Regions from separate parts of the Pseudocitrobacter cyperus genome, predicted to be linked through region 2. Evidence: predicted binding sites of a transcription regulator. Region 2 holds the regulator's gene; the other holds the start of a gene.
What was found. Region 2 encodes LexA, which represses DNA repair genes until DNA is damaged. Its sites were predicted from a motif close to TNCTGTATGTACATACAGNA; they were not measured.

Region 1 (4,198 bases), on a different contig from region 2:
GGTAACGCTGGTGACGGCGTTCTCCAGCATGTTTATCTCGATGATCCGCCACCATATCCCGAACAGTGTCCGCATCATCGTGCAGATGGCGATCATCGCCTCGCTGGTGATCGTGGTCGATCAGATCCTGCGCGCGTTTGCCTATGAGATCTCTAAACAGCTCTCGGTATTTGTGGGTCTTATCATCACCAACTGTATCGTAATGGGGCGTGCGGAAGCTTATGCGATGAAAGCGCCGCCTCTGGCGAGCTTTATGGATGGCATCGGCAACGGCCTCGGCTACGGCGCCATTCTGCTGATTGTTGGCTTCCTGCGCGAGCTTATCGGTAGCGGTAAGCTTTTTGGGATAACGGTTCTGGAAACGGTGCAAAATGGTGGCTGGTATCAGCCGAACGGCCTGTTCCTGCTGGCGCCGAGCGCCTTTTTCATCATCGGCCTGCTAATTTGGGCGCTTCGTACCTGGAAGCCGGAACAGCAGGAGAAGGAGTAACCGATGGCTCACTATATCAGTCTCTTTGTGCGTGCCGTTTTTATTGAAAATATGGCGCTGGCGTTCTTCCTGGGGATGTGTACCTTCCTCGCGGTGTCAAAAAAGGTCTCAACGGCGTTTGGTCTTGGCGTGGCGGTGACGCTCGTGCTGGGGATTTCCGTTCCGGCGAATAACCTGGTCTATAACCTGGTGCTGCGCGACGGCGCATTGATGGACGGGGTTGATCTCAGCTTCCTGAGCTTTATCACGTTTATCGGCGTGATTGCGGCGCTGGTGCAAATCCTTGAGATGATCCTCGATAAATATTTCCCGGCGCTTTACACCGCACTGGGGATATTCCTGCCGCTTATCACCGTCAACTGCGCCATCTTCGGTGGCGTGTCGTTTATGGTGCAGCGCGATTATAACTTCAGTGAATCCATTGTTTATGGCTTCGGTTCCGGTATCGGCTGGATGCTGGCGATCGTCGCGATGGCAGGGCTGCGCGAAAAAATGAAGTATTCAAATGTGCCTGCGGGCTTGCAGGGTTTAGGGATCACCTTTATCACCACCGGATTGATGGCGCTTGGTTTTATGTCTTTTTCCGGCGTACAGCTATAAGGGGCGAATAAAATGGAAATTATACTTGGCGTAGCCATGTTCACCCTGATCGTTCTGGCGCTGTCGGTGCTGATCCTGTTTGCTAAATCAAAACTGGTCAACTCAGGCGATGTGGTGATTGAAATCAACAACGAAGCCGACAGGCAGATCCGAACGCCTGCGGGCGACAAACTGCTGAATACGCTCTCCAGCAACGGCATTTTTGTCTCATCGGCCTGCGGAGGCGGCGGCTCATGTGGGCAGTGCCGGGTGAAAATCAAAGAAGGCGGTGGCGATATCCTGCCGACGGAACTGTCGCACATCTCCAAACGCGATGCCAAAGAGGGCTGCCGTCTGGCCTGCCAGGTCGCGGTGAAGCAGGACATGAAAATTGAACTGCCTGAAGAGATCTTTGGCGTCAAAAAATGGGAATGCGAGGTTATCTCTAACGATAACAAAGCCACGTTTATTAAAGAGTTGAAGCTGGCTATTCCGGAAGGGGAAGTGGTGCCATTCCGCGCCGGGGGCTATATTCAGATTGAATGCCCATCGCACAAAGTGGCCTATGCTGATTTCGATGTGCCGGATGAGTATCGTTCCGACTGGGATAAATTCAATCTCTTCCGCTACGTCTCTGAAGTAAAAGAGCCGACGGTGCGCGCCTATTCGATGGCGAACTACCCGGAAGAAAAAGGCATCATCATGCTCAACGTGCGTATTGCCACACCACCGCCGAGCGTGCCAGATGCGCCGCCGGGGATTATGTCCTCTTACATCTGGTCGCTGAAGCCGGGTGATAAGGTGACAATTTCCGGGCCATTTGGGGAATTTTTCGCAAAAGAAACCGACGCCGAAATGGTCTTTATCGGCGGTGGGGCAGGGATGGCGCCGATGCGTTCGCACATTTTCGACCAGCTTAAACGCCTGCATAGCCACCGGAAAATCAGCTTCTGGTACGGCGCGCGTTCGCTGCGTGAAATGTTCTATCAGGACGAGTTCGAACAACTGGCGCGAGATAACCCGAACTTTACCTTCCATATTGCGCTTTCTGATGCGCTGCCGGAGGACAACTGGACGGGTTACACGGGCTTTATCCATAATGTCCTATATGAAAACTACCTGCGCGACCACCCGGCCCCGGAAGATTGTGAGTTCTACATGTGCGGGCCGCCGATGATGAACGCTGCGGTCATCAAAATGCTGAAAGACCTGGGTGTGGAAGATGACAACATCATGCTTGATGACTTTGGAGGCTGATGATGCTCACGGTATTTCTGGCGACGTTTGCCATTTTCGCGCTGGTGATCCTCGGTATGTCGCTGGGGTACATCATTAAGCGTAAAAGTATCCAGGGCAGTTGCGGCGGCATTTCCTCGCTGGGGCTGGAGAAAGTCTGCGACTGCCCGGAACCGTGCGATGCGCGCAAAAAGCGCATGGCGCGCGAAGCGTTGCAGAAGGAAAGGCGGATATTGTAGTGCCGGGGGGAGGGACAGGCCGGGGGTGAAAACCCGGCACGATCCCTCTTCTCACTTACTTCATTTATACTGTATACTTGTCCAGTAACATCCGGGGGCAACGTATGCGCAAAATTATCCACGTCGATATGGACTGCTTCTTCGCAGCGGTAGAGATGCGCGATAATCCCGCGTTGCGCGACATCCCCATCGCCATTGGCGGCAGCCGTGAACGACGCGGCGTCATCAGTACGGCTAACTATCCGGCACGTAAATTCGGCGTGCGCAGTGCGATGCCCACCGGCATGGCACTCAAACTCTGCCCGCACCTGACTCTGCTACCGGGCCGTTTTGATGCTTATAAAGAAGCCTCAAATCACATTCGCGAAATTTTCTCTCGCTACACCTCGCTTATCGAACCGCTATCGCTGGATGAAGCCTATCTTGACGTCAGCGACAGCGTGCATTGCCATGGCTCTGCCACGCTTATCGCGCAGGAAATTCGCCAGACTATCTTCAACGAATTGCAGCTTACTGCTTCCGCTGGCATCGCACCGGTGAAATTTCTTGCCAAAATCGCCTCCGACCTCAACAAGCCCAACGGCCAGTTTGTTCTCACGCCTGCTGATGTCCCGGCATTCCTGAAAACGCTGCCGCTGGAGAAAATTCCCGGCGTTGGGAAAGTCTCGGCGGCAAAGCTCGAAAGCATGGGGCTGAAAACCTGTGAAGATGTGCAGAAAAGCGATCTCGCCATGTTATTGAAACGCTTTGGTAAATTTGGCCGCGTATTATGGGAGCGCAGCCAGGGGATTGATGAACGGGCGATCAACAACGAGCGATTAAGAAAATCCATCGGCGTGGAACGTACACTGGCTGAAGATATCCATGACTGGTCTGACTGCGAAGCGATTATCGAACGTCTCTACCCGGAACTGGAGCGGCGGCTGGCGAAGGTCAAACCCGACCTGCTGATTGCCCGCCAGGGCGTGAAACTCAAATTTAATGACTTCCAGCTCACGACTCAGGAACACGTCTGGCCGCGTCTGAACAAAGAAGACCTGATTGCCACGGCCTACAAAACCTGGCACGAACGCCGCGCCGGGCGCGGTGTCCGGCTGGTGGGGCTGCACGTCACGCTGCTTGATCCACAACTTGAAAGACAACTGGTGTTAGGACTTTAATCATGAACATTCGCCCCTGGCAGCCGCATGAACTGCCGCAGTTGAGTCAGATTTTCCTGCGCGCGGTGTTTGAAACCGCCAGCCAGCATTATTCCCCCGCGCAAATCGCCGCCTGGGGTCAGGTGGATGACGCACAGTGGCGGCAGAAATTAGCCTCTTCCGTGGTGCTGGTCGCAGAAGTGGACGGCGAGGTTGTCGGTTTTATCACGGCCGTAGGGCATTACATCGACCTGCTTTTTGTCTCGCCAGATTACGCGCGGCAGGGGATTGCCGGGGCGTTGTTACGAGCATTGCTGGCGAAAATGCTACCCGGAAAAGTCACCGTGGCGGCGAGCATTACGGCAAAACCGTTCTTTGAAGGTCAGGGATTTGTACTGGTGCGCGAGCAAAATGTGGAGGCGAGGGGAGAGTGGTTTATTAATTACCTGATGGCGCGCGACGTATAAAAAAGCCGGGCGGTGACTGCGCCCGGCTTGCAGGGTATTACTTCGCCG
Region 2 (4,198 bases):
GTTCTTTAGCGTAAGTGCCCACTTCCATCACATGCTCGTAACCGATGTAAATCGGCACCAGGGTGATAGGTCGAGTCCCGCCGCGAAGCATTGCCTGAATGGTCATCGACAGGGTGCCGGTTTTCGGGTCCAGCAGACGGCCAGTACGGGAACGCCCGCCTTCCACAAAGTATTCAACAGAGTAGCCACGGCTGAACAGCTCGCCGAGATACTCACGGAACACGGTGGAATAGAGTTTGTTGCCCTTAAAGGTGCGGCGAATAAAGAATGCGCCCAGGCGGCGGAAAATCGGGCCGGCTGGCCAGAAGTTCAGGTTGATACCGGCAGCAATATGCGGCGGCACCAGGCCCTGGTGATACAGCACATAGGAGAGCAGCAGGTAGTCCATATGGCTACGGTGGCACGGCACATACACAATCTCGTGACCATCGTGCGCCAGTTGGCGAACGCGTTCGGCGTTGTTGACGTTGATCCCCTGATACAAACGGTTCCAGGTGAAGCCCAGAATACGGTCAGTCAGGCGAATCATTTCATAAGAGAAGTTGGCTGCAATCTCTTCCATGAGTGCAATGGCGTTCTGCTGCGCTTTTTCATGGGAGATTTTTTTGCTACGCGCTTCATCTTCAACCGCTTTCGCAATCGCCCGGGAGGCGAGTAGCTTGTTAAAGAGATCCTGACGCGCAGGCAGGCGCGGCCCTACAGCAGCCAGGCGCTGGCGGGCAAAGTGCATGCGCGCCACGCGCGCCAGTTTCTGCGCGATTATTTTATCGGTGCCATGCTCATCGGCCATACGGCGCAGCGAGACGGACGGCGAGAAGCGCACGAAGCTGTCGCGGCCGAGCCAGGAAACGGCAAAGAATTTCTGAATGCCGTTCAGCATGCGCAGCGGCGGATTCACTTCGCCTTTTTCACGCCCCGGACGACGACCAAACATCACCGATACCGGCACCATCTGCACATCCAGATTCGGATTGCTGCGATGCAGATCGAGATAGTCGTGGAACAGCTTGATAGACTCTTCTTTCGGCGTGTAATAGGTGAACACCCGCGGGCCGCCGTGAATAAACACGTAGCGGGGCAGCAGGGTGCCGTCGATCTCCAGCGGTTCTAGCGGGTCGGGGAGATCGTGCGCCAGGCACTGGGCGCGCAAGGTCAGTAGGTCGGCCTTTGAGTTATAAGGCAGGACGTACATGATAGGGCGCGACGTATCGAGCCCCAATTCCTGGGCAGGTTCTGCCGGAATAGACTTGCTTTTTACCAGTACACTTAATGGTAAATTCAGTAATTTGTAGTAAATTCGTGGCCAGCCGGACATAAACGATGTAAAGCCTCTGGTTAATCATGCAAATGCGCGGCAAGAATATCAGAAAGTCAGCAGGATTTCTGTTCTACCGCCGATAACAACTACTGTCATTGATGCGTATAACGCTAAAAGGTTCTATTTGATGGCCAATAATACCACTGGACTCACCCGAATTATCAAAGCGGCTGGTTATTCCTGGAAAGGTTTTCGTGCGGCGTGGGTCAATGAAGCCGCGTTTCGCCAGGAAGGGGTCGCCTCGGTTGTGGCCATTATCATCGCCTGCTGGCTGGATGTAGACGCCATTACGCGCGTATTACTGATTGGCTCTGTTCTTTTGGTGATGATAGTGGAAATTCTCAATAGTGCGCTGGAAGCGGTGGTTGACCGTATTGGTTCTGAGTATCACGAACTCTCCGGACGGGCGAAAGATATGGGGTCGGCGGCGGTGCTGCTGGCGATTTTCGTTGCGCTGATGACCTGGGCTATGTTGCTGTGGCCGCTTTTCCGCTGAGTCTCGCATAATCTGCGAAAACTCCTGTATTTTGTGTGTTTTGCGGTTCCAAAATAGCCATCAACTGTATATACTCACAGCATAACTGTATATACACCCAGGGGGCGGAATGAAAGCGTTAACGACCAGGCAGCAAGAGGTGTTTGATCTCATTCGAGATCATATCGGCCAAACGGGCATGCCGCCAACACGTGCGGAAATTGCTCAGCGCCTGGGGTTCCGGTCCCCGAATGCGGCGGAAGAGCATCTGAAAGCGCTGGCGCGCAAAGGCGTCATTGAAATTGTTTCGGGCGCATCGCGCGGCATTCGCTTGCTGGTGGAAGAAGAAACCGGCCTGCCGCTGATTGGCCGGGTCGCCGCCGGTGAGCCGCTGCTGGCGCAGCAGCATATTGAAGGTCACTACCAGGTTGACCCGTCGCTGTTCAAACCGAATGCCGACTTCCTGCTGCGGGTTAGCGGTATGTCGATGAAAGACATCGGCATTATGGATGGCGACCTGCTCGCGGTGCATAAAACGCAGGATGTTCGAAATGGCCAGGTCGTCGTGGCTCGCATCGACGAAGAAGTGACCGTGAAACGCCTGAAAAAACAGGGCAACGTCGTTGAACTGTTGCCGGAAAACAGCGAGTTTTCCCCGATTGTCGTCGATCTTCGCCGTCAGAACTTCTCCATTGAAGGGCTGGCCGTTGGCGTGATCCGCAACGGCGAATGGCTGTAATCCTCTCCCGATAACAACGGCGCATCATGCGCCGTTGTTCGTTCTCTTTTCTGTTCAGGTTCCTAACCATGTCGCTCTTCACGGCTGCCGACAAGGCATTATGGCGTCTCGCCCTTCCCATGATTTTCTCCAATATCACGGTTCCCCTGCTGGGCCTGGTGGATACCGCGGTGATTGGCCATCTCGATAGTGCGGTGTACCTCGGCGGCGTGGCGATTGGCGCAACGGCAACCAGCTTCCTGTTTATGCTGCTGCTTTTTTTACGTATGAGCACGACCGGTTTGACCGCGCAGGCTTTTGGCGCGAAAGACCCTGTTCGTCTGGCTCGCGCGCTGGTGCAGCCGCTGCTGCTGGCGCTGGGGGCGGGGCTACTTATCGTACTGTTCAAAGAGCCGCTGATTAATCTGGCGCTTGCTATTGTCGGTGGCAGCGATGCGGTGCTGGAGCAGGCGCGGCGTTTTCTTGAAATCCGCTGGCTGAGTGCGCCGGCATCGCTGGCGAACCTGGTGCTGTTGGGCCGGTTGCTGGGTGTTCAGTACGCCCGGGCTCCGGTTATCCTGCTGATTGTCGGTAATATTCTGAATATCGTCCTCGACCTCTGGCTGGTGATGGGCCTGCACATGAATGTGCAGGGTGCCGCGCTGGCAACGGTCATCGCCGAATATGCCACCATGGCAATCGGCCTGCTGATGGCGCGCAAGGTGCTGGTTCTGCGGGGCATTTCGGTTGCAATGCTGAAAATGGCCTGGCGCGGCAACATCCGTAGCCTGCTGGCGCTCAATCGCGACATCATGCTGCGCTCGTTATTACTTCAGCTTTGCTTTGGCGCGTTGACTGTGTTTGGTGCGCGGCTGGGTAGCGATGTCGTCGCGGTTAACGCGGTGTTGATGACGATGCTCACCTTCACCGCCTATGCGCTGGATGGCTTCGCTTATGCCGTTGAGGCGCACTCCGGGCAGGCTTACGGTGCGCGTGATGACAGTCAGTTACTCAGCGTCTGGCGCGCGGCCTGCCGCCAGGCGGGGATCGTCGCACTGGCTTTTGCGCTGGTTTACGCGCTGGCTGGCGGGCACATCGTCGCAATGTTGACGTCATTACCCTCCCTGCAGCAGCTTGCCGATCGCTACGTATTCTGGCAGGCGGTGCTTCCGGTGATTGGTGTCTGGTGTTATCTGCTGGATGGCATGTTTATTGGTGCGACGCGCGGCGCGGAGATGCGTAACAGTATGGCGGTTGCTGCCGCGGGTTTTGCCCTGACGCTCCTGACAGTACCGATGTTGGGCAATCATGGCCTGTGGCTGGCGCTGGCGGTCTTCCTTGCTCTGCGTGGGCTGTCTCTGGCAGTTATCTGGCGTCGCCATTGGCAGAATGGGACGTGGTTTGCCGCCCCCTCATCTCACCCGATGGTTAAAGATTCTGAATAGTGAATCATCGGCGATATCCTCATCTACACTTATTATCACGTTCAGCAGAAATGAACGTCGAAGGACGATGCGATAACGCAACCATGATCGAACGATAAGGAGCCGATGATGAATAAAGACGAACTCAGCGGTAACTGGAAACAGTTCAAAGGTAAAGCGAAAGAACAATGGGGCAAACTGACCGACGATGATATGACCGTCGTCGAAGGTAAACGCGATCAGCTTGTCGGGAAAATCCAGGA

Region 1: the regulator LexA is predicted to act here: its motif matches at 2,612-2,631, upstream of dinB (DNA polymerase IV).

What each region holds. Positions count from the first base shown of each region.
Region 1 is NZ_JAYMYY010000012.1:19,750-23,947, forward strand. It holds gene VSR74_RS22285 (NADH:ubiquinone reductase (Na(+)-transporting) subunit D) at 1-490, shown strand, start outside; gene nqrE (NADH:ubiquinone reductase (Na(+)-transporting) subunit E) at 494-1,090, shown strand; gene nqrF (NADH:ubiquinone reductase (Na(+)-transporting) subunit F) at 1,103-2,326, shown strand; gene nqrM ((Na+)-NQR maturation NqrM) at 2,329-2,544, shown strand; gene dinB (DNA polymerase IV) at 2,649-3,704, shown strand; gene VSR74_RS22310 (GNAT family N-acetyltransferase) at 3,707-4,150, shown strand; gene pepD (cytosol nonspecific dipeptidase) at 4,188-4,198, opposite strand, start outside.
Region 2 is NZ_JAYMYY010000008.1:93,090-97,287, reverse strand. It holds gene plsB (glycerol-3-phosphate 1-O-acyltransferase PlsB) at 1-1,315, opposite strand, end outside; gene VSR74_RS20275 (diacylglycerol kinase) at 1,446-1,814, shown strand; gene lexA (transcriptional repressor LexA) at 1,924-2,532, shown strand; gene dinF (MATE family efflux transporter DinF) at 2,601-3,956, shown strand; gene VSR74_RS20260 (CsbD family protein) at 4,065-4,198, shown strand, end outside.